3 regions of the Nesterenkonia sp. YGD6 genome follow, and region 3 is predicted to be linked to each of the others. Evidence: riboswitches for the same ligand, from Rfam matches in the RefSeq annotation. Region 3 holds a riboswitch; each other region holds the start of a gene.
What was found. Region 3 has a riboswitch for S-adenosylmethionine ahead of LTI14_RS03520 (ABC transporter ATP-binding protein). Riboswitches for the same ligand answer to the same signal wherever they lie in the genome.
Positions count from the first base shown of each region.

Region 1: linked by a shared signal. The riboswitch ahead of LTI14_RS12650 (flavin reductase family protein) and the one ahead of LTI14_RS03520 (ABC transporter ATP-binding protein) in region 3 are both predicted to bind S-adenosylmethionine.
Region 2: linked by a shared signal. The riboswitch ahead of LTI14_RS02575 (O-acetylhomoserine aminocarboxypropyltransferase/cysteine synthase family protein) and the one ahead of LTI14_RS03520 (ABC transporter ATP-binding protein) in region 3 are both predicted to bind S-adenosylmethionine.

Region 1 covers NZ_JAJOYY010000009.1:50,830-58,748, forward strand. The annotation lists gene LTI14_RS12625 (arsenate reductase/protein-tyrosine-phosphatase family protein) at 1-545, shown strand, start outside; gene LTI14_RS12630 (O-antigen ligase family protein) at 542-1,816, shown strand; gene LTI14_RS12635 (CoA-binding protein) at 1,803-2,339, opposite strand; gene LTI14_RS12640 (O-acetylhomoserine aminocarboxypropyltransferase/cysteine synthase family protein) at 2,339-3,634, opposite strand; gene acs (acetate--CoA ligase) at 3,631-5,670, opposite strand; gene LTI14_RS12650 (flavin reductase family protein) at 5,815-6,345, opposite strand; SAM riboswitch class I at 6,354-6,440, opposite strand; SAM riboswitch class I at 6,702-6,788, shown strand; gene LTI14_RS12655 (acyl-CoA dehydrogenase family protein) at 6,794-7,919, shown strand, end outside.
Region 2 covers NZ_JAJOYY010000001.1:572,004-579,922, forward strand. The annotation lists gene LTI14_RS02555 (glycosyltransferase family 2 protein) at 1-452, shown strand, start outside; gene LTI14_RS02560 (alpha/beta hydrolase) at 439-1,098, opposite strand; gene LTI14_RS02565 (SGNH/GDSL hydrolase family protein) at 1,194-2,084, shown strand; gene metX (homoserine O-acetyltransferase MetX) at 2,114-3,244, opposite strand; gene LTI14_RS02575 (O-acetylhomoserine aminocarboxypropyltransferase/cysteine synthase family protein) at 3,260-4,672, opposite strand; SAM riboswitch class IV at 4,804-4,936, opposite strand; gene LTI14_RS02580 (linear amide C-N hydrolase) at 5,029-6,012, opposite strand; gene LTI14_RS02585 (FAD-binding oxidoreductase) at 6,106-7,605, shown strand; gene LTI14_RS02590 (FAD/NAD(P)-binding protein) at 7,580-7,919, opposite strand, start outside.
Region 3 covers NZ_JAJOYY010000001.1:775,664-783,582, forward strand. The annotation lists gene LTI14_RS03490 (LLM class flavin-dependent oxidoreductase) at 1-1,068, opposite strand, end outside; gene LTI14_RS03495 (acyl-CoA dehydrogenase family protein) at 1,065-2,285, opposite strand; gene LTI14_RS03500 (MetQ/NlpA family ABC transporter substrate-binding protein) at 2,282-3,184, opposite strand; gene LTI14_RS03505 (MetQ/NlpA family ABC transporter substrate-binding protein) at 3,181-4,053, opposite strand; gene LTI14_RS03510 (methionine ABC transporter permease) at 4,261-4,929, opposite strand; gene LTI14_RS03515 (methionine ABC transporter ATP-binding protein) at 4,929-5,843, opposite strand; SAM riboswitch class I at 5,851-5,950, opposite strand; SAM riboswitch class I at 6,072-6,184, shown strand; gene LTI14_RS03520 (ABC transporter ATP-binding protein) at 6,194-7,081, shown strand; gene LTI14_RS03525 (aliphatic sulfonate ABC transporter substrate-binding protein) at 7,305-7,919, shown strand, end outside.

The DNA of each region.
Region 1 (7,919 bases), on a different contig from region 3:
GGGAGTCCTGGCGCTCGGCGGTGGTGATCGCCAGTGCGGGGACCCGAGCCTTGGAAGGAGCCCCCATGGATGAGCAGGCGGCAGCGCTCTCCGTGAGACTGGGAGCCGATGCCACCGGCCACACAGCCAGGCAGCTCACCCCGACCATGGTCGAGGAAGCCGATCTCGTCCTGGGCATGGCGCGTGAACACCGCAGTGAGGTGGTTCGCGCTGCACCACGGGCGTCACGCAAGGCATTCCTGCTGACCGAGTTTGCCGACCTTCTCGAAGGTGTCGAGCGGGCGTCGGCTCATCGGTTCCAGCCGCTGCCCTCACCTCGCTCGGGTCTCGCGTCGCCGCTGCTGCCGGACCAGCTGCGCCAGGGAGTCGAGCGTGCGGCTGCCCAGCGCGGGATGATTCCACCCCGTGATCCGGACACCATGGACGTGCTCGACCCCTACGGGCATGCCCCGAAGGTCTACCGAGCGTCCGCCGAACAGGTCCAGGAGTCGCTGGCGCGCATCCACGGATCGGTGCGGAAGCTCGCGCAGGGAGTGCCTTGGTGAGGTCGCTGCGGACCTGGTTCTTCTATGTCTACATCGCCTGCACCCTCGGGGCGAATGCCGTCATCCTGATCTCGTACGACCCCGCCGGTGGCGTCGTGGACAACTCGATCTTCTCCGCAAGCTGGGTCCTGCTTCACCTGATCTCGGTGCTGGTCCTGCTGACCTCACGGTCACTGAGCCCGGTGCCGATCACGATCGCCGTGAGTATCGGGGGACTCGTGGTCCTCAGCGCCGCCTGGTCCGTCTCTCCAACGGATTCACTGGTCTATGGAGTCATGGCCGCCGGAAACATCCTCGTCGCGTGCATGCTGGCCGCCGAATACTCATTGCAGCAGATTGCCCGGGTGTTCCTCCGAGTGCTGACCGTGCTGGTGCTGGCAGGCATGGCCTTCGCTCTCGTCGGCGTTGACCAGGTGCTGTACATCGATCCGCATGGCCGCGCTAACCTCCTCGGCGGAGATCCGATCCGCGGCTTCTTCCAGCACAACATCATGGCCGGCTTCTACGGGGCCACCGGCGCTGTCCTGGCCATGACGCTGCTGCGCGGTCTTCGCCGGGTGCTGGTGCTCGCGGCGTTCATCCTCTTCGTCCTCTGGGCCGGCTCCGCCACGGGGGTCCTGCTCGCGGGCGCCGCAGTGATCATCGTGCCGCTTGCCCAGCTGTTGGTCCCGCGCATCCCGCTGGGAGGCCTGCTCGCCGTCCTGGTGCCGGTGGGCGTGGCCGCTGGGGCGGTGCTGAACCAGGTCTGGGTGCCTCTGCTGGAGGCGATCGGGCGCGATCCGACGCTGACCGGACGCACGGTGCTCTGGGAATGGGGCTACCGCGCGATCGCCGAACGGCCGGTGACGGGGTGGGGCTTCACCGGCTACTTCCACTCGCCTGAGGGTGAAGTTCCCAGCCTGTATGTGCCGCAGTTCGACGACTACGCCATCGCGCACTTCCACAACTCCTATATCCAGACCGGCGTCGACCTGGGTCTGCTGGGCCTGCTGCTGCTGATCCTGGTGCTGGGCTGCACCACCGGCTGGGCGTATCTCTACGCCCGCAGCACAGACACGCGCACCGGTGTGGGACTGCTGATGGTGATGGTCATCTTCCTGATCGCGTCACCCACAGAGTTCCTCTTCATCAACTACAACCACTTCGGCAGCTTCGCGCTGTTCGCGCTGTTCTTCGGGCTGCTGCAGCACCGACGGACGAGGGCGCGGCACCCGGAGACGGAGTCCCTCAGTGCCGCGCCCTCGAAGCGTGTCTCACTCAGCGGTCGATGATCTGCCGCTTCGCAGAGATGACACCGGTGTTGAAGCCGGCGAGGTGAAGGTTGCCGTGGAAGCGGCCGTGCTCGATCTTCAGGCACCGGTTCTGCACCGCGTTGAGCCCGGCGTCCTGGGCCAGCTGCATGGCCTGCTCAGTCTCGATGCCGAGCTGGGCCCAGATGGTCTTGGCGCCGATCTCGGCAGCCTCCTGGGCGATGTCGGGAACATCCTCGGCTCGGCGGAAGATGTCCACGATGTCGGGGACCTCGGGGAGATCCTTCAGTGAGGCGTAGACCGGCTGGCCGAGCACCTCTTTGAGTCGCGGATTCACGAAGTAGACCGTGTAGCTCGAGGAGCTCAGCAGGTAGGTCGCCACGAAGTAGCTGGCCCGGGCTGGCTTGTCCGACATGCCCACGATCGCCACCGACTTGGCGCTGCGCAGCAGCTGCAGCCGGCGGGAGGGCGACGGCGCTTCCCAGCGGCCGTGGGGATGTTCGGCCGTAGCCTCGTCGTGGTGCTGCAGGGTCTGCTCGCTCATCACTTGTCTCCTTCGACTGCGGTGCTCAGCGCCTGGTCCAGGTCCCAGATGATGTCATCGACGTCTTCGATGCCGACCGAGATGCGGATCAGGTCCTCCGGGATCCCGGCTGCGGCCATCTGCTCCGGGGAAAGCTGCTGGTGGGTGGTTGATCCTGGGTGCAGGATCAAGGTGCGCACATCCCCCACATTAGCCAGGTGGCTGGCCAGCTGCAGGGACTCGATGAAGCGGGCGCCGGTCGCCCGGCCTCCGCGGATGCCGAAGCTGAACACCGAGCCCACACCCTTGGGCAGCATCTCCTTGGCCCGGTCATGATCGGCGTGGGAGGGCAGACCGGCGTAGTTGACGTAGACCACCCGGTCATCGGCTTCGAGCCATTCGGCGACCTTCTGGGCGTTGGCGACGTGCTCGTCGATACGCTGCGGCAGGGTCTCGATGCCCTGGATGAGGTTGAACGCGGCCTGCGGGCCCAGTGAGGGTCCGATGTCGCGCAGCTGCTCGGCGCGCAGCTTGGTCAGGAAGCCGTATTCGCCGAAGTTGCCCCACCAGGAGAGCCCGCCGTAGGAGGCCACCGGCTCGGTCATCGCGGGGAAGTTCCCGTTGTCCCAGGGGAACTCGCCGGATTCCACGATCACTCCACCCAGGGTGGTGCCGTGGCCACCCATGAACTTGGTGACCGAGTGGATCACGATGTCCGCGCCGTGTTCGAACGGGCGGATCAGGTACGGGGTGGTCAGGGTGGAGTCCACCACCAGCGGGACTCCGTGCTTGTGCGCGACCTCTGAGAGTCCGCGCAGGTCAGCGATGTCAGAGCTGGGGTTCGCGACGACCTCGGTGTAGAGAACCTTGGTGTTCTCCTGCATCGCGGCCTCGTAGTCCTCCGGTTCCAGGGAGTCCACGAAGGTGGTCTCGATCCCGAAGCGGCGCAGCGTGACGTCGAGCTGGGTGATCGTGCCGCCGTAGAGCTTCGAGCTCGCCACGATGTGGTCCCCGGAGCCGCAGAGTGCGGCGAAGACCAGGAACTCAGCACTCATCCCGGAGGCGGTGGCCACCGCGCCGATGCCGCCCTCCAGCGACGCGACGCGCTCCTCCAGCGCCGAGACGGTGGGGTTGCCGATCCGGGAGTAGATGTTCCCGTACTTCTGCAGCGCGAAGAGGTTCGCGGCGTCGTCGGTGTCCTTGAACACGAAGGAGGTGGACTGGTGGATGGGCACAGCACGCGATCCGTGGACGGCATCGGGGACGGCCCCGGCGTGCAGGGCGCGGGTGCGGAAGCCGAACTGGCGATCGCTCATGTAGCTACCTCTTCTCTTCTCGGCGCGGTTCCGCGCCGTTGGCAGATCTCTTCGATCTTCGGTACACAGGGTTCATTCTGCAGGCTTGTGGTGTCTCCCAGGGTCTCGCCGTCATGCAGCTGGGTCAGCAGCCGGCGCATGATCTTCCCGGAGCGGGTCTTGGGCACCTCGGGCACGGGGATCACCGTGCGTGGTTTGGCCACCGGGCCGATCACCTCGCCCACATGGCTGCGCAGCGTCCCGAGCAGCTCCCGCTCGGCCGCGCTGCCCGCACCCCCCGCGGCGTCGAGGCGCTCGCGGGCGGCGGTGGTCAGCACGGTGAACGCGACGGCCGCGTGACCGGTCATGGCATCGAAGACCGGGCAGACCCCGGCCTCGACCACATCGGGGTGGGAGATCAGCGCCGATTCGATCTCAATCGTGGAGAGCCGGTGTCCGGAGATGTTGATGACGTCATCGATCCGGCCCAGGATCCAGATGTCCCCGTCCTCGTCCTTCCGCGCCCCGTCCCCGGCGAGGAACCATCCCTGCTCCGCGTACTTCTCCCAGTAGGAGGTGAAGTACCGCTCCGGGTTGCCCCAGACGGTCCTGGCCATCGAGGGGCCGGTGTGGGTGAGCACGATGTTGCCCTGCGTGCCCGCGGGCACCTGCTGGCCGGCCTCATCGACGACGGCGGCGCCCCAGCCGGGAAGTGCACGGGTCGCGGCCCCGGGCTTGAGCCCTGGGTGCGTCGACCGGGCGTCCTCGGGCCGCGGGGAGAGCACCGTGGACCCGGATTCGGACTGCCACCAGGTGTCCACCATGGGAAGCGCCGGTCGGCCGGCGTCGTCGGTGGTGTCGCGGCCGATCTCGCGGCGGATCCAGTGCCAGGCCTCGGGGTTGACCGCCTCGCCCACGGTCCCGGCGAGCCGGATCGAGGAGAGGTCATACTGCGCCGGAACACCGTCGGGGAACCAGCCCATCAGGGAACGCACCAGCGTGGGGGCGGTGTAGTAGGTGGTGACCTGGTGGCGTTCGATGATCTCGAAGTGGCGGCCCTCATGCGGAGTGTTCGGCGTGCCCTCGAAGATCACCTGGGTGGCGCCGGCGGCCAGCGGGCCGTAGATCTCATAGGTGTGCGCGGTGACCCAGGCCAGGTCGGCGGTGCACCAGTGGACGTCCTGGGTGCGCCGCTCCGGGTCAGGGTGGGCGAAGAGCCGCAGGTAGGTGTACAGGGCCCCGGTGAGGTAGCCGCCGGTGGTGTGGACGAGTCCCTTGGGCTTGCCGGTGGTCCCGGAGGTGTACATGATGAACAGCTCGGTCTCGGCGTCGAAGAACTCCGGGGTGTGCTCGGGGGAGGCGGTCTCGACCACCTCGTGCCACCAGAGGTCCCGCGCCGGCGTCCATGCCACGGGGGAGTCTGTGCGGTTGATCACCAGGACGTGTTCGAGGTTGCCGCCGTGCTCGGCGGTGGCCTCGGCGACGGCGGCATCAGCGTTGGCCTTCACCGGCACGGCCCTGCCGCGGCGGAACTGACCATCGGTGGTGACCAGCAGCTTCGCCCCGGTGTCCTCGACACGGAACTTCAGCGCCTCGGCGGAGAATCCGCCGAAGACCAGCGAGTGCACCGCGCCGACCCGGGCGCAGGCCAGCGTGATCACGATGGTCTCCACCAGCACCGGAAGGTAGATCACCACGCGGTCCCCGCGGGTGATGCCCATGCTGGTCAGCGCGTTCGCCGCCTGGTTGACCCGACGGCCCAGCTCGGCGTAGCTGACGTCCTCGCGGTCTCCGGGCTCGCCTTCGAAGTGCAGCGCGATCTTCTCCCCGCGTCCCGCGGCGACGTGGCGGTCCACGCAGTTCACCGCGGCGTTGAGCGTCCCGCCCTCATACCAGCCGATCTTCGGGCCGCGCTGGGTGACCGGGTTCGGCGGGGTCCAGGAGTGGGTGGTCTCCCACGGGGTCGACCAGTCCAACAGGGTGGCCGCCGCGGACCAGAATGCCATGCGCTGGTCCTCGTCCTGCGGGTCCGTCCAGGCGTGCACGTCGGCGCTCAACGGATGCGAGGGCACGATCGCGGAGCGCTGGTCCTTGCACGAGGGTGTTGTTTCGGGGGTGTCGCGGTGCGTCGAGTCTTCGGGAGTGGCCGCGGCTGCGGGCACGGTGGATCGAGGGTGGATGCTCAACAAGGGTCCTTCGGGTCAGCTCAGGGTGGTCAGGGTCTTGAACTCGTGCTGGTGGAAGACCAGCCCAGGAGCGCCCTCGGTGAAGCCCAGGTCCAGGATCTCCAGCACGATGATGTCGTGGTCCCCGGCGCGGACCCGGTCGTAGATCCGGGTGCGCAGCCACATCGGGACCCCATCGAGCAGCAGCGCCGAGCCGTGGAGCTGGTAGTCCACCCCGGTGAATCGGTTGGCGCGGTCCTTGGACGCGATCTGCCTGCACAGCCCGTTCTGATCGCGGCCGAGCACCGAGATGCCCAGTTCGCCGCCGCTGCGCTCAAGCTTCGGCCAGGTGGAGGAATCGTGCTGCACCGCCAGGGTGACCAGGGGTGGCTCCAGCGAGACGCCCACCGTGAAGGTGGATGCGATGATCGCCTCAGGTGTCCCATCGACCTCCGCGCCGACGGCGACGACGCCCTGCGGAAACTGTGCCAGGGCGTGGCGCAGCGCAAAGGAGTCCACACGGGACGCGGCGGTGGGGTTCTCAAGGGTGCGAGCAGGAACAGACATGCAGATCAACTCCATCGGTCCTGGCGTTAGCACCCGGCGAATCCGGGTTGCTGCGGCGTCTCTGAGCCAGATCTCTCAGCCGCTCGGGATGGTGACACCTCAACGCTACGCGTCGTCTCGCCGACCAGCAAGAATTGTTCGCACTGTGAGACGCCATGTGACATTCCCAGCGTGGGTCGGCACCGAATGCGTTCATGATTCGCCAGATGAACAAACTAGGGCGCACTGCGGATTTGCAGGGTAGAAGTTCAGGGATATCGATCGCTCGGCTCTGCAATGACCCGCGGCAGAGTTCAGACATGTGGCGTCATGCGAACTTGACGAATGAGCCCCCACACCCTCTATATTTAGCGTCATCACCATCCAGAGCGACCGAGGGATCTGGCCCGAAGACGTCGCAGCAACCCGGACATGCCGGGTGCTACCGCCAGAATCGATGGAGGAAAGAATGAACATTCAGCTGCCTGTGCCCCAGAATCTGCGCGACGCCATTGAGCGTGTCGGCCTCTCCGCGCTCGACCGAGAGCGCAGCCGTGAGCTCGCCCGCGATGAGGTCACGGACCTCGTGGCAGGTGGCATCGGACGGCTTCGCGTGCCGGAGCCGGCTGGTGGATACGGCTTGGACTGGGTGCAGACCACCGAGGTCCTCCTGGAGCTCGCCGCCCAGGACAGCAACATCCCGCAGGTGCTGCGCGGCCACTTCGCGGTCCAGGAGGATCTGCTGTGGCGCTGCGACGCCCGAACTGACCCCGCCCCTGACTCCGCGCCTGACGCCGGGCCCGATGCCCGGCGCGTCGTGCAGCGCTGGCTCGCCAGGTTGGCCGCAGGGGAGCTGGTCGGCAACGCCTGGACCGAACCGGGCAAGGGCGGCTTCCACCAGTCCGGCACCGTGGTCAGCCAGACCGACGACGGGCCCAGGGTCACAGGGGTGAAGTACTACACCACCGGTGCGATCTTCGCGGACTGGCTCGACGTCACCGCCCGGGACGCCGCGGGCAATGAGCTCGCCGTGCTGGTGCGCCGGGACCAGCCCGGAGTGCAGATCGACGACGACTGGGACGGCTTCGGACAGCGCACCACCGGCTCCGGCACCGCGCGGCTGACCGACGCCGTGGTGGAGGAGTCGGAGCTGCGCGGACTGACCGATCGCTTCCCGTACCAGACTGCGCTCTACCAGCACTTCCTGCTGATCGTGCTCGCCGGCGTCGTCGAGGCCGCGGCACGGGACGCCGCAACGCTGCTGCATGAGCGCTCGAGGACCTTCTCCCACGCCAACACCCGCACCCCACGCACCGATCCGCAGCTGCTCCAGGCCGTCGGAGAGGTGGATGCCGTGGCGGCGCTGGCGCGTGCGCAGGTCCTCGCCACCGCCGCCAGCCTCGATGCCGCCTTCGCCGCACGAAGCAGCACCCAGGATGCCCAGATCGAGGCAGCCAACGCCGTGGAGCTCGCCACTGGCCGCGCGCAGGTGGCGCTGCACCGCCCCGTGCTGGAGGCGGTCACCCGGATCTTCGACGTCCTCGGTGCCTCCGGGGTGAGCCAGTCCCGCAGCCTGGACCGGCACTGGCGCAACG
Region 2 (7,919 bases), 200 kb from region 3:
CCGGGGAGGTGCTCGACGCGGCCACGGCAGATCAGCTCGCCGAGTGGGCCGCGCCGCATCCGGCACGGCCGGCACCGGCACCCGGGGAGATCCTCACCCATGGAGAGCATGCGCTCTTCTGGTCATTGTCCTTCGCGGTGCGCCGGATCGTCTGGGAACGGATCGGCGGATTCGACGAGGCCTATACCGGCTACGGCGCCGAGGACACCGACTTCTCCTGGCGGGCCAGAGCTCGCGGAGTCGAGCTGACCTGGGTGGGAGGGGCCTGCGCCTACCACCAGCACCATCCGGTCTCCCGGCCGCCGGTGGAGCATCTCACCGACATCCTGCGCAACGGTGCCATCTTCGCGGACCGATGGGGACACTGGCCGATGGAGGGCTGGCTGCAGGAGTTCGAACGGCTGGGGCTGGTACGGCGCGACGGTGAGGACTGGGTGCTCAGCGAGAGTTGAGCACCGTGTGGGTCAGGAACTCCCCCACGTGACTGATCTCCTGCGGCACGACGCCGTGCCCGGCCCCGGCGTAGAGCACCTTGGTCAGCTTCACCGACTTGGTCGCCCAGCCGTGGGTGTACTCCACATGCTCCGCCGGAATGATCGGATCATCCTGGTCGCGGCCCCAGAAGAACGGCACCTTCGCGGAGGCCAGCGCCTCGTCGTCGAAGTAGTCCTCGATCCCCTCTCCTCGGGTGGGGTCCACGGCGAAGCCGGAGAGCCCGACGACGGTGGCGAACTCCTCAGGCCGGCTGCGCAGCAGCGAGGTGGCGACCGCCATCCCCATGGAGAATCCGAGCAGGCTCACCGAGCTGTGCTGGTCCTTGACCGCGGCGATCCACTCCCAGAGATCCTCCACCGCCTCGCGTGCGGCCGATGACGAATAGGCCAGCCGCTCGACATCCAGGTCGAACCAGGTGTAGCCGCCGACCTCCATCTTCACCGGCGCGCGCACGGAGGCATAGGTGAAGCCGGCGGGCAGCCCGGGGACCAGTCCCATCAGGTCCTGCTCGTGGGAGCCGTAGCCGTGGAGCAGCACCACCAGCGGGGTGCCGGCGCGGTCCTCGGGTTCGCGGGACCAGGCGACGTGCGGTGAGGCAGACATGAAATGACCTTTGCGTGACGGGAAGGGTGACTGACCCACTCTAATCAGCCCATGGGTGGATGCATGAAGAGGGGGTGGTCAGCGACAATGTCCGGGTGAACGAAACTGATGAGACCCTCGAAACACCAGACCTGCCCGCCGACGCCGAGATCGCTGAGACTCCGCGGCACCCCTGGACCCGCTACGTGGCCCTGGGGGACTCCTTCACCGAAGGCATCGGGGATCCCGATCAGACCCGACCGGGCTACCACCGCGGCTGGGCGGACCGAGTGGCTGAGGAGCTGGCCCTCGGTGCCGCCGCCGTGGAAGGTTCTCCCAAGTTCTCCTACGCCAACCTGGCGGTGCGCGGAAAGCTCATCGGTCAGATCCGAGACGAACAGCTCGCCCCGGCCCTGGAGCTGCGCCCGGACCTGATCACCCTGTGCGCCGGCGGCAATGACGTGATCCGGCCCGGCGGGGACCCCGATGAGACCGCCCGGATCCTGGACACCCTGGTGCAGATCCTGACCACCACTGGGGCCACCATCGTGCTGTTCAACGGCCCCGATGTGCGCGAGACCCCGGTGGTCGGCTCGATCCGCGGGAAGGTGGCGATCTTCAACGAGAACGTGCGCACCATCGCGGCCCGGCATGACGCCGTGGTCGCCGATATGTGGTCCCTGCGCGAGCTGACCCGCCCGGAGATGTGGGACGACGACCGGCTGCACTTCTCCGCGCTGGGCCACCACACGATCGCCCGCATGGTGTTGGAGACGATGAACGTCGAGCACGATCTCAAGCCCTCGGAGCCGCGCCCGGTTCCGGTGCGGAGCTGGCGTGCGGCCCGGGTGGATGACGCCGTCTGGGCGCGCCACCACCTCTTCCCCTGGGTGGTCCGGCGGCTCCGCGGGAGGTCCTCCGGGGATGGGATCTACGCGAAGCGACCGACCTTCGAGCCGCTCTTCGGCGGGTCCATGCCCCCGGGTGGCGGCGTCGACGACGCCTGAGCCGCCGGAGGTTCAGAGCCGCCGGAGGTTCAGAGGCGCAGGGGCGCGCGGCTCCCCAGCTGGAGAGTCTCCCGCATGGCGTCGCCGAGCTGCTCCGCGCTGGTGAGGAATCCGTCGTGGCCGATCGGAGAGTCGATCATGTGCACCTGATGGTCCCCGGGGATCGCGTCGGCGATCTCCTGGGACTGTTTCGGGAAGTACAGCCGGTCCGTGGTCACGGCCGCCAAGAATGGCGCCGCGGTGACCCCGGCGAGCGCCTGGTCCACTCCCCCGCGTCCGCGGCCGACGTCGTGGCTCATCAAGGCCTCGGCGAGGACGATGTAGGCGTTGGGGTCGAAGCGCTGGAGCAGCTTCTCGGCCTGGTGGTCCAGGTAGGACTCCACCTGGTAGCGCCCGCGCCTGCGCTGGGACCAGCCGACGGGGTCTTCCATGCCCTGGGCGGAGCGGCCGAAGCGCACCGCCAGCTCGTACTCCGCGCGGTAGGTGATGTGCGCGATCCGGCGCGCCAGTCCCAGCCCGGCCTGCGGCGCCGGGCCGCCGTAATAGTCGCCGCCGGCGAAATGGGGATCGTTCTCCACAGCCAGCACCTGGGCCTGGCCGAAGGCGATCTGCTCCGCGGTGGAGGCCGCTCCGCAGGCGAAGACGGCCACGCCTTCGACCATCTCCGGGTAGGTCACGGCCCATTCCAGCGCCCGGGCGCCTCCCATGGATCCGCCGATCACCGTGTGGAACTTCCGAATGCCCAGGGCATGAGCCAGCCGGGCTTCGAGATGCACGGAGTCGCGAATGGTCACGAAGGGGAATCGGGAGCCGTAGGGCTTCCCCTCGGGATCCAGGGAGGCGGGTCCGGTGGAGCCGTAGCAGCCACCCACCATGGCCGGGGCGATCACGAACCAGCGCTCGGTGTCGATCGGGCGGCCCGGTCCGAGCAGCCCTTCCCACCATCCGATGGAGGCATCCGCCGCGGTGGCGGCGACGTGGGAGTCACCGGTGAGGGCGTGGGCGACCAGGACGGCGTTGCTGCCGTCCTCGTTCAGCGTGCCCCAGGTCTCGTAGGCGAGGGTGACTTCGGGCAGCCGCCCGCCGGCCTCGAAGGTGTACGCGCCGACCTCAGCGGTCTTCAACGCACCGGCGGGCCTGTTCCCAAAGTCATTCAGCACCTGATCACCCTAACCTCAGACCGCCGCTGCGGTTTCTTGCTTCGTCACATTGTCCGCGCCGGCCTCCGCTGCCGCGTTCACAGCGCCCTGGGCGGCCTTCTCGAAGCCCTGGTCCAGATCGGCGATGATGTCGTCGATATGCTCCAGGCCCACCGAGAGCCGGACCAGTCCGGGCTTGACTCCGGCGGCGCGCTGCTCGGCGTCGCTGAGCTGGCTGTGCGTGGTCGAGGCGGGGTGGATCACCAGGGAGCGGACGTCGCCGACATTGGCCACCAGCGAGTGCAGCTCCAGCGCGTCCACGAAGGCCTGGCCCGCCCGGGCCTGACCTGAAGCGTCGTGGGCTGCTCCTCCGGCGAGCTCGAAGGACAGCACCGCCCCGGATCCGCGGGGCAGGTACTTCTGAGCGCGCTCGAAGCAGGGGCTCGAGGGCAGACCGGAGTAGTAGACCCGTCGCACGGCGTCATGGGCCTCCAGGTACTCGGCGACCTTCTGCGCGTTCTCGACATGGCGTTCGATCCGCAGCGAGAGGGTCTCCAGCCCCAGGTTGATCTCGAAGGCGTTGTGCGGGGACAGTGCCGGACCGAGGTCGCGCAGCAGCTGGACCCGGGCCTTGAGGATGAAGGAGAGGTTGACCCCGAAGATCCCGTCGGCGCCGAGATCCCGGCCGAAGACCAGCCCGTGGTAGCTCTCGTCCGGGGTGGAGAAGCCGGGGAAGCGCTCCGGGTGGGCGAAGTAGTCGAAGCGCCCGGAGTCCACGATCACCCCGGCGATGGCCGTGCCGTGGCCGCCGAGGAATTTGGTGGCCGAGTGCACGACGACGTCGGCGCCGAAGTCGATCGGCTTGATCAGGTATGGGGTGGTCAGCGTGGAGTCGATGATCAGCGGTGCCCCGAACTCATGCGCCACCGAGGCGACGCCTTCGATGTCCAGCACGTCCCCGCGCGGGTTCGCCACGGATTCGCCGAAGAAGGCGACCGTGTTCTCCCGGGTGGCGGCGCGCCAGGATTCCAGGTCATCGGGGTCCTCCACGAAGGAGACCTCGATGCCGAACTTCGGCAGGGTGTGCTTGAAGAGGTTCTGTGTGCCGCCGTAGAGGGTGGGTGAGGCGACGATGTGGCTGCCGGCCGAAGCGATGTTCAGCAGCGCCAGCGTGGTGGCAGCCTGTCCGGAGCCGACGGCGAGCGCCCCGACTCCGCCTTCGAGGGCGGCGATCTTATCCTCCACCGCCTGGACGGTGGGGTTGCCGATGCGCGAGTAGATCGGGGCGATCTCCTCGAGTCCGAAGCGGCGCGCGGCGGCGGCGGTGTCCGGGAAGACGAAGGAGGTGGTCTGCTGGATCGGCAGCGCCCGTGCTCCGGTGACCGGGTCGGGGGCGACTCCGGCATGGATCTGCTGGGTCTCGAACTGCCAGGTGTTCTCGTTGCTCAAAGGATTCTCCGTTCAATGCGGCCCAGGAACCGGGCCGGATGTGAACGTCGCTGCCGGTGGTCGAGCTTCCGGCGCTGAATCCTGTACGGCCCTGTCCTGAGGACTGGGATGTTGGGCCCGCACTGGTGTGTGGCCCGCGCTTGCTGAGTGAGTCGGTGAATTGCTTCACTGACTGTTTCAGCCAGGTCGTCACCCGGGGCACCCCACCGCGAACTGGAGGGTTGCCGGCCAGCAAACCGGGGTTTTGCGCTGGCACTCTTGACCTAGGACCAAGTCTGCATCGCGGAATGCTTCCTTGCAAGTGCGGGCCAGGGGTCGGGTTCGCAGTTCGTCATGTTCGGCCACCCTGCCGCGAGTCACTCCGGCCCGAGGAACGCGAACGGCTCCGCGGGCTCGAAGAGATCACTGACGTCGCCGGCGTGGCCGTCGGGCGGGCCATCAGCAAGATCCATGCGGCGGACACCTGAGCCTTCTCGCAGGTCGAGTCGGTCCAGGGACACCCAGATGACGCTGGGCCGCAGCGCGGAGTCGAAGAAGTAGCGACGGTCCTTGTGGTCCGCCACGGTGCGCCACTGGGTCGAGGAGATGTTCGGCTGCCCCGGAGTGCTGATCCCATAGGGGACCGACGCGTTGCGGATCACCCCGAACACCGACGCGGTCGCGATGGTGCGGTCTTCCACCTGCGGCACCGCGTTGATGTAGAAGCTTGCCCGGACATAGCGGTCGGCGGCGCGATTGGTGCCCGGGAGCATGACGGTACCGCCGATGCCGCGCCAGTAGGTGTCGATCGCCAGCTGTTGAGCGAAGGGCGGTGAATTGGTCATGACCTGGTGGGTGCGGTCGTGGTGTATCTGCAGCGTCCCGTCCAGGTACTCACAGATGGCGCTGTCCCCGGAGGCATCCGAGATCGACAGGTGCATGGTCGCCTGGCGCGGCTGCCCTGGCACGCCGGCGGTGACCACGGCGAAGTCTTCACGGGCGAGTGATTCGACCGCCTCCGTCACGGTCGCGAAGCTGTCCAGCACGTACTGGGCCCAGGCGCCGAGGGAGAGCTTCGGCCGGGCATCGTCGAGCCCCGGGTAGCGCGACTCGACCAGCCACAGGGCATTGGCGACCAGCCCCCGCTCGTTCATCCCATCGGTGGTCGAGATGTCATAGCCGGAGGCGATCACGCTGCCATAGCGGGACGTCCAGGTCAGCGACTCCGACCCGGCTCCTCCCTCGCGCGGCAGCCCCCGGGGGAAGACCCACAGATTCGTCCCCAGGTCGGCGTTCCAGTCCATGGAACGGGCCGTCAGCACACGATCCTGCTCGCCCAGGTAGACCACACGTGTGCACATCAGACTGGCCTCTCACCGAACCTGGGCTCCAACTGGGCCTCAGTGTGTCGGAGGCCATATCCGGAGGTCAACCCTGACCTAGACTCACCTTTCATGAGTGCCTCCGACAATGACGTCCTGACAGCCCTGCGCAGCGCCTTCACGCCGGGCACCTTGACCACCGACGCCGCGGAGCTCGACGCCCACGCGGTCGACCAGGGGCCGCTGGAGCATTGGCAGGTGCACCCGCCGCTCGCCGTGGTCTTTGCTGAATCGACGCAGGACGTCCAACTGCTGGTGCGACTCTCCTGCGAGCATGGCTTCGCGCTGATCACCCGCGGGGCTGGGACTTCCGTCTCCGGCGGGGCGAACTCCACCGAGGGTTCGGTGGTGCTGAACCTGACCCGGATGAACCAGATCCTGGCGATGCGACCCGAGGATGAGGTCGCCGTCGTCGAACCGGGCGTGATCAACGCCGACCTCAACGCCGCCGCCGCGGAACACGGGCTGATGTACGCCCCGGATCCGGCGAGCTACCGCACCTCCACCATCGGCGGCAATGTCGCCACCAACGCCGGCGGGCTGCGCTGTGCGAAGTACGGGGTGACCCGTGATTCGGTGCTTGCCCTGGACGTGGTGCTCGCCGACGGCACGCTGATCCACACCGGACAGGCCACCTTCAAGGGCGTCGCCGGCTATGACCTGACCAGCCTGTTCGTCGGCTCCGAGGGGACCCTCGGCATCGTCGTCGGGGTCACCGTGCGGCTGCGCCACCTGAGTGCGCACACCGAGACCATCGCCGCGTTCTTCGACGAGCTGACCACCGCCGCCCAAGGGGTCCTGGACATCGGCAGGGCCCGGGTGCAGCCGGCGATCACGGAGCTGCTGGATCGCCGCACCATGCTCGCCCTGGATGAGGCGCAGGGCTCGGACCTGGCCCAGCGCGGAGACACGCTGCTGCTGATCCAGACCGACGGCCACGGTGCTGCCATCGAGGCCGAGATCATCCGTGAGGTGCTGCGAGCACTCGGCGCCCTGGTCAGCGACCCCGGCTCCACCGAGTCCGAGCGGCTGATCGAGCTGCGCCGGCACGCCCGCGGCGACGGGATCGTCAACGAGGTGCGCGTGGGCGAAGACGTCGCGGTCCCGCGGTCGCGGCTGGTGGACTACATCCGCGCCATCGAAGACCTCGCCGAGGAGCACCAGGTCCAGCTCAAGGTGGTCGCGCACGCCGGGGACGGCAACCTGCACCCCACCTTCAGCGTCCCCAGCTCAGAGCTCGGCCCCGACACCGGCACCGGCACCGGCACCGAGACAAGACCCGACGACGACGCGGCCTCCCCCGCACAGCCCGAGGCCGCCCCCGTGACGATCGACGCCACCGAGGGCGGCCTCCCGACCTCGGCCGTCTCGCGGCTGCATGCTGCCCTGGACGGTTCGGTCCGGCTGGCACTGGAGATGGGCGGGACCATCACCGGGGAGCACGGGATCGGCACCTATAAGCTGCGCTGGCTGGACTGGGAGCAGTCCGCCGAGGTGATCGCGCTGCAGCGCCGGATCAAGGACGTGTTCGATCCGGAGCGCCGGCTCAATCCTGGGCGGGCGATCCTGTAGCCGCGCCGCCCGGACCGAAAAGGACCGCGCGGGCCGCGGCGTCGGCGTCGGCGAGGGATCGCGCTGAGGAATCGCCATCTCCGCCGGCCTCCGCGGCGATGGCGGTGCCCCATTGGACCGAGCTGAGCTGCAGGCCCAGCACGTAGATCTCTTCCGGCTCGGCGCGGTCCGCCGGGATCAGCCGATGTGGAAGTCGCGTGACGTCGAAGCCCTTGCCCGCCCGCGGCGCCCCGGAGGCGTCCACGAGTTCGCGCGGCCGGGCGAGGCCGCTGCGCAGCAGTCCCGCCACCAGGGGCGAGCGCGAGAGCTGGATC
Region 3 (7,919 bases):
CGCGACACCTCGCACCGTCCAGTGCTTGGACGGGTCCTTGGTGAACATCGCCAGCGCCGACTGATTGGCCTCGGTCTGCACATCGGCGACGACGTCGTCCTCGCGCAGATCCGAGAGATCCACCCCGGTCCACCCGCCGAAGAGCGTCAGTGCCGAGGCGGTGTCCACATACTCGCGGTATTCGGCGAGCCGCGCCTGTGCCAGCTCCTCGGTCTCGGCCACGATGATCGTGGCCATGGCGAAGAACCGGACGGATTCGGGATCACGCCCGGCCTCCAACAGTGCACTGCGGGTCCCGGAGACCTGAACAGCCAGCCGCTGCGGGGACGAGCTGACCACGAAGATCGCCTCGCCATGGTCCACCGCGAACTTCTGTCCCCGCGCGGAGGACCCCGCCTGGAAGAGCAGCGGGGTGCGCTGCGGTCCTGGGTGGGTGAGCATCTCCCCGGGCACGGTGAACCACTCCCCCTGGTGGTCGATCGGGTGGACCTTCTCCGGATCCACGAAGACCCCGGTGGACTTGTCCGCGAGGACCGCGCCGTCTTCGAAGGAGTGCTCGAAGAGCTTGTACATCACTTCGAGGTACTCGTCTGCGCGGTCGTAGCGCTCGTCATGCGGGATCTGTGTGGCAAGTCCGAGATTGCGCGCCGCGGAGTCCTGATAGCTGGTGACGATGTTCCACGCGATCCTGCCCCGAGTGAGGTGATCCAGGGTGGCGAAGCGCCGAGCAAGGGCGTACGGAGCCTCATAGGTCACCGAGGCGGTCAGCCCGAATCCCAGGTGTGTGGTGGCCGCGGCGAGCGCCGGCACGATGACCTGCGGGTCCAGCAGCGGGAACTGCACTCCACCGCGGGCAGCTGCCTCGGCGGTGCCGCCGTAGACGTCATAGACCCCGGGGATGTCAGCCAGGAACAAGGATGAGAAGCCTGCCCGCTCCACGGTGCGGGCCAGCTCGGTCCAGTACTCGAGCATGTCGAACTCTGCGATCCGCGACTCTGGGTGGCGCCACAGGCCCGGCGACTGATGCACCGGGACCAGCATGTCGAAGGCGTTGAAATGGATGGTCATGGTTTCTCCTTGGCCTCGCCGATCGCGTTGAGCCCCTGGGGCAGGGTGCCGTTGATCTCATGGTCGCCCAGTGAGCGGGCGCGAAAGACGACCGGGTTGTGGGTGGCGATGGTCTGCGCATTGCGCCAATGCCGGTCCAGCGCCTTGGTGCGCAGCGTGGCGGAGGCGCCCACGGTCTGGAACAGCTCCGAGGTCACCGCCAGGACCAGCTCCGGCACACTGATCTGGGCCTTCTCCACGGCGATCTCCGCATCATGGATCTGAACCGGTGGTTCGCCATGAAACTCGGGGCCGCCGGTGCCGGCCTGCAGGCCCGCTGCCAGTGCCCGGTCCAGGGTGCGGGCCGCCTGCAGCACGGCGGCCTCGGCCACGAAGGCCTTCGAGGACATCTTCCCGACCACCTGCTGGATCAGCGGATCCTGGCTGAAGGCCTGTCCGGCGGTGGAGGTGTTGAAGGTGCGGGTGCGCCGGGCCAGGGTGGACGTGGCATCTGCCAGGGCCGCCTTCGCGATTCCTGCTTGGACGGCGAGCAGGTAGAGCTGGAAGAACGCCGCCTCATGGACGGACTCGTGATCGCCCGGGCTGCGTCCGAGCACCGCGAGGTCCTCCACCGCCACGGAGTCCAGCCGCGTGGTGCCGGTGCCGGTGAGCTTCTGCCCGAAGCCGTCCCAATCATCGAGCAGGGTCACCCCGGCGGCGTCTGTGGGCACCACAGCGAAGCGTCGCCCCTCCCCTTCCTGGGCCTGAGAAGCTGAGACGCGGGTGTAGGTCGAGAAGATCGTGCCGGTGGAGTAGCACTTCTCCCCCGTGAGCAGCGCCGCGCCATGCTCGTCGCGGTCCAATCGGGTGCTCAGGCTGCCCAGCGCGTTGCCGCCCTTCTCCGTGGAGGCATTGCCCACCGTGCCGCCCTTCAGCACCCGGGCGTACCAGAGCTCGCGCACCGGCGCAGGTTGGAAGCGCAGCGACTCGACGAACCCGAAATGCCCGCGGTAGAGGTGGGCGATGTTGGAATCTGCCTCGGCGAGCGCGATCACCTCGGCGATGAGCCCCTCGATGCTGAGCTCCTCGCCGCCGAACTCGGTCGGCACGCGCAGCGCGCCGAAGCCGACGTCGTCGAGCCAGCCGACCTGCTCGAAGGGCAGGATCCGCTCCAGCTCACGCTGTACGGCGCCTTCTCGGATGCGGGTCAGGAGCTCTTCAGGGATGGTGCGGCTCATGCGTCGTTCACCTGTTTCCATGCGGCGTCGATGTCTCGGTCGAAGGCGGGGTTGAGCAGACCGTCGAGGTACTCGCCGTACCACTCACGCACCTCCGCGGAGTGGTAGGCGGACTTGAGCGCCTCGAAGCGCTCGGGCTGTTCCTCGCGGAAGCCCGGGCGCGCGCAGACCGCGAGCGCGAAGGGCAGCGCCTCCTCGGCCGATTCCATGATCAGCACCTCGTCGGGGAGCACATCGATCTCGGCCAGCAGCCGGGCGAAGCCGAAGACGGCGTCGACATCCGCGTAGATCTGCCCCACCGACTGCTGGTCCACCTCGATGAACTGCAGGTCCTTGGGGTTGGCGGTGATGTCCCGGACGCTCAGCGCGGCGACAGGCTTGGACTCATCGATCTCGATCAGACCTCCGCGGGCGAGCAGCCGGATCCCGCGCCCGTTGTTCGCGGTGTCCACCGGCAGCGCGATCTGGGCGCCGTCCGGGAGCTCCTCCAGCGAGTCGTGCTGCGCGGAGTAGATCCCCGAGGGCTGCTCGAACATGAAGAAGATCGGCTCGATGTCGAGGTCGTTGTCCGCGTTGAACTGGCGCAGATAGCTGATGTTCTGGAAGAAGTTGACGTCGTATTCGCCGTTGCTCACCGCGTGGTTGGGTTGGATGATGTCGGTGACGTAGGTGGCGTTGAACTCCCAGCCATCGGCCTCCAGGATGCGCTGGGCGATGCGGGTCGGCTCCTGGAAGGGGGCGTTCTCGGTGACCACCAGGCGCAGGCTGCGGTCGGCGCCGGCCCCGCCGGCGAGGCCGCATCCCGAGGTGAGGCTCCCGACGCCGAGCAGAGCGGCCATGCCCAGTGAACCGCTCAATACTCGACGCCGGGAGAGCGTGGGGGCGCTGGATGTGCTCATGCGCTGAAGTCCGCCCAGATCTCTTCGGCGTTGTCGATAGTGATGAAGTCCTCGAAGTCGATGACCCCGCCCTGGTACTCCTCGAACCACTGTTCGACCTCTTCGGACTGGAAGGCGTCCTGAAGCGCCTGGGCCTGTTCATCGGTGACCCCGTCCGGTCCGACGGCGACCACGCAGGTGAACGGGGTGCGCACCTCTTCGCGTCCGTCCTCGATGCTGAGCGTGGTCTCCTCGAGGTCCAGGTCGGCCTCGGCGATCAGCCGGACGAAGGCGAAGCCGGCGTCGACGTCGGGCAGCACCTGCGCAGCTGACTGCTGGTCGGTCTCCACGAACTTGAAGTCCCGGGGGTTCTCCGTGATGTCGTTCTGGGTCAGTTCGATGATCGAGACGGACTCGTCGATCTCGATCAGGCCCTCATCGGCGAGCAGCTGCAGCGCCCGGCCGTTGTTCGAGGGATCCACCGGCAGGTTGATCTCGGCCCCGTCGGGCAGCTCCTCGAGGGAGTCGTATTCCAGTGAGAACAGCCCGGCGGGGGCGTAGTACACCGAGAACAGCGGCTCGACCTGCGTGTCGTTGGACTGGTTGAAGTTGTTCAGATAGGCCAGGTGCTGGAAGTAGTTGCCCTCGAACTCGCCCTGGTTGACCACCTGGTTGGGCTGGACGATATCGGTCATATAGGTGATGTCCAGCTCGTAGCCCTGCTCCGCGAGCAGCTCGGCGGCGATCTCGGCGGGCTCTTGGAAGGGCGCGGATTCGGTGACCACGATGCTGATGGTGGAATCATCCTCCACCAGCCCGCAGCCGGTCAGGCTCAGGGCTGCGGCGGAGAGGACTGCGCCGGTGAGGATCGCGGGGCGTAGAGCGTTCATGGGTTTGGGCTGCTTTCTCTGGCTGGGCGACATGCGCCCAGAGGGTGTGCGGGAATGACCAGGGCGCGGCGTCGGACGCCAGCCCTGGCAGCGGAGCGAGGTGATGCGGGGTGGTGTTGCCGTTCCGCGGATGCGCGGGTCAGGCGAAGATCCTGCTCAGACGGTGATCTCGGTCAGGCGAGGATCTCGGTCATGCGGTGATCGCGGTCAGGCGGTGACGCGCCGGTCCGAGGCCCGGGCGAGCCGGGTGCCGGCGAACTGCACCAGAGTCACCAGCAGCACCATCAGTACGATGGCGGCGATCATGGTGGGGGTCTCATAGCGGTAGTAGCCGTAGCGGATCGCCAGGTCACCGATGCCCCCGCCGCCGACCAGCCCTGACATCGCCGAATAGGAGATGAAGCTGACCGTGGTGATGGTGATGGAGCCGATCAGTCCGGGCTTGGCGTCGACGAGCAGCACGTTGCGGATGATCTGCCCGCGCGTGGCGCCCATCGCCCGGGACGCCTCCACCGCACCGGAGCCCAGCTGGGTGATGTTCTGCTCCACCAGGCGGGCGAAGTAGGGGATGGCGTTGATCGTCAGCGGGACAATCACCGCGGCGGTGCCCACCGAGGTGCCGACCACGAACCGGGTGAACGGGATGATGGCGATGAGCAGGATCAGGAACGGGAAGGACCGGATCATGTTCACCACCCCGGAGACGATCGCATGAGACCGTGGCCGCGGCGCCAGTCCGTCGGGGGCGTGGACGAAGAGCCAGATCCCCAGCGGGGTGCCCAGCAGGACCGCCACCGGGATGGCGACCCCGATCATCGCGAAGGTCTCCAGCATGGCCTGGTTGATCTCGGGAAGCCGCTCGATGACGAGGTCCATCAGCGCACACCCCCTGCCGAGCCGGCCAGGGCGGCGTGCTCTGACCGGCGCGTCTGACCCTGATCCTGAGACTCCGCGTGCTGCGGGGAGCGTCGCGTGGACTGACCCGACTTCTGCTCGCCGGACTCCGACCCATGCGCGGCCGGGCCGCTGCGGTCCAGCCGTATCCCATCGCTGAGCAGGTACTTTCCGATCGAGGTCCGCGGATTGAACCCTTCTCGGCGGAGCTCGCTCGCCGGGAACTCCTCGACGACCCGCCCATCCTCCATCACCGCGACGTTGTCGGCGAGAGCCTTGATGACTTCCATCTCGTGGGTCACGATCACCACGGTGATGCCGAATTCACGGTTCACATCCGCGAGGTACTGCAGCACGGTGGCAGTGGTGAAGGGGTCCAGCGCAGAGGTCGGCTCATCGCAGAGCAGCACCTCAGGCTTGGTCGCCAGTGCCCGAGCGATCGCCACGCGCTGCTTCTGACCACCCGAGAGCTGAGCCGGATACACGGAGGCCTTGTCGGTGATGTCCACGATCTCCAGCGCCTCGGCCGCCCGCCGCAGACGTTCACGGCGGTCCATGACCCCGGCGAACTTCAGCGACAGCTCGACGTTCTGGGCGACGCTGAGGTTGTTGACCAGGTTGAATCCCTGGAAGATCATGCCGATCTGGTGCCGGGCCCGGCGCAGCGCCGCATCGTCCAAGCCGGTCAGCTCGGTGCCGGCGACGCTGACCTGGCCCGAGGTGGGGCGCTCGAGCAGATTGATGTTGCGCAGCAGCGTGGACTTGCCGGCGCCGGAGAACCCGATGATGCCTTGGATGCTGCCGCGCGGCACCTCGAGGCTGACGTCATCGACCGCGGTCAGCGGCTCGTGGCCGCGGGCGGCAAAGGTCGTCGAGACATGGGACAGGGAAATCAAGGGGCATACTCCATCGGTCCTGGCGTTAGCACCCGGCGGAGGCCGTGAAGCCCTCCGGGTTGCTGCGACGTCTTCGAGCCAGATCTCTCGGTCGCTCTGGATGGTTGAGTGCCTTCACTGTAATGGTGAGCGTGGGCAGAAAGTCAAGTCGCGATATGTGTTGCGTTTTGTCTCATTTGCTGAACGCGACATTGATCGGATTCCCCGCCTGGGCGTAGTCTGATCCGCGTACCATCCCGAGCGGCCGAGAGATCTGGCTCGTCGACGCCGCAGCAACCCAGGGAGGGGCACCTTTGCAAGGGTGTCTTTTCGCCGGGTGCTACCGCCAGGATCGATGGGAGTATCCTCTGATGATTTCGCCTGCCTCCACCCTGACCGACTACACCGCAACAACCGCTGCCGGCCCTGCCGAGCCCTCAGACGCCACCTCCGTGGCTGCCGCCAAGCCCGACAGCCGGCAGCAGTACACGTCACTCGATGTCCAGCTCTCCGGCGTCGGCCGCGCCTTCGGATCGCGCACCGTGCTGCGCGACGTCAGCCTGCAGATCGCTCCCGGTGAGGTGCTCGCGATCCTGGGTTCCTCCGGCTGCGGCAAGTCCACGCTGCTGCGCGCCGTCGGTGGTCTCGACACCGGCAGCACCGGCGAGATCCTGATCAACGGTTCCCCGGTGCAGCGCTACGACGAGCGCACCGCGGTCGGATTCCAGGAGCCGCGACTGCTGCCCTGGCGCTCGATCCACAAGAACGTCAGCCTGGGGCTGCCGCGCAGCCTGTCCAAGGCCGAGGGGCGTGAACGCGTGGACGAGCTCCTGGAGCTGGTCGGTCTGCACGACCGCGCGTCGCTGCGACCCCGGGAGATCTCCGGAGGCATGGCGCAGCGCGCGTCGCTCGCCCGGGCACTGGCTCGCCGCCCCGGCGTGCTGCTGCTCGACGAGCCCTTCGGCGCCCTGGACGCGCTCACCCGGCTGAAGATGCAGGACCTGCTGCTGGATCTGCATGCGCAGACCGGCACCACGGTGCTGCTCGTCACCCACGACGTGGATGAGGCGCTGCAGCTGGCAGACCGCGTGCTGCTCCTCGGGCAGGACCCGGCGGACCCCGATCCCGCCGAAGGTGCCACGATCGCCCGACTGCTGAGCGTGCCCGGGCGACGTCCGCGAGATCGCGCCTCCGCGGAGCTTGCCGCTCTGCGCGGGGAGCTCTTCTCCGGCCTCGGCGTCGACTCGCACAGCCACTGACTCGTCCCGGCAGCTGATCGGGCCGACTCCGCTCGTCCTGACCTGACCAGCGGGGCTCCGCCGACGCGGTCCCCGCACTGCCGGATCACCACCTCCGGGGCCCATTCCCTGCCTGACCCCACATGCCGCACATGCCAGGAGCCTTCTGCCGCTTCTGCCTGACACGCACGACCATGAACCTCGAACACGATGTCCATCCTTGAAGAATCGAAAGGCCCTCCCCATGCCCAGCACCTCCGCTTCCCGCTCCCCGCGCTCCCGCCGCACCTCCGTCAAAGCTGTCTCCGCAGCCGCCGCCGTCGCGCTGCTCGCCACCGCCTGCGGCGGTGATGGCGGCGAGGACGAGCAGCTGGAGACGCTGAACATCGACTTCGCCACGTACAACCCGCTGAGCCTGATCATCCTGGAGAACGGCTGGCTGGAGGAAGAGCTCGAAGAGCTCGACGTCGACGTGCAGTGGGTGCAGTCCCAGGGCTCGAACCGCGCGAACGAGAACCTGCGCGCGGGCAACATCCACGTGGGCTCCACCGCCGGCTCGGCCGCGCTGCTGAACCGCGCCGTCGGCGCCGACACCCACACGATCATGATCGAGAACCAGCCCGAGTGGTCCGCTCTGGTCACCCAGGAAGGCTCCGACATCGAATCCGTGGAGGATCTCGAGGGAGCTTCGATCGCCGCCACCCTGGCCACCGACCCCTACTTCTTCATGGCGCGCGCGCTGCAGGAGGCCGGGCTGAGCGTGGACGACGTCGAGGTCCAGGCGCTGCAGCACGCCGACGGCCGCCAGGCGCTGGAGAACGGCGACGTCGACGCCTGGGCCGGACTGGATCCGATCATG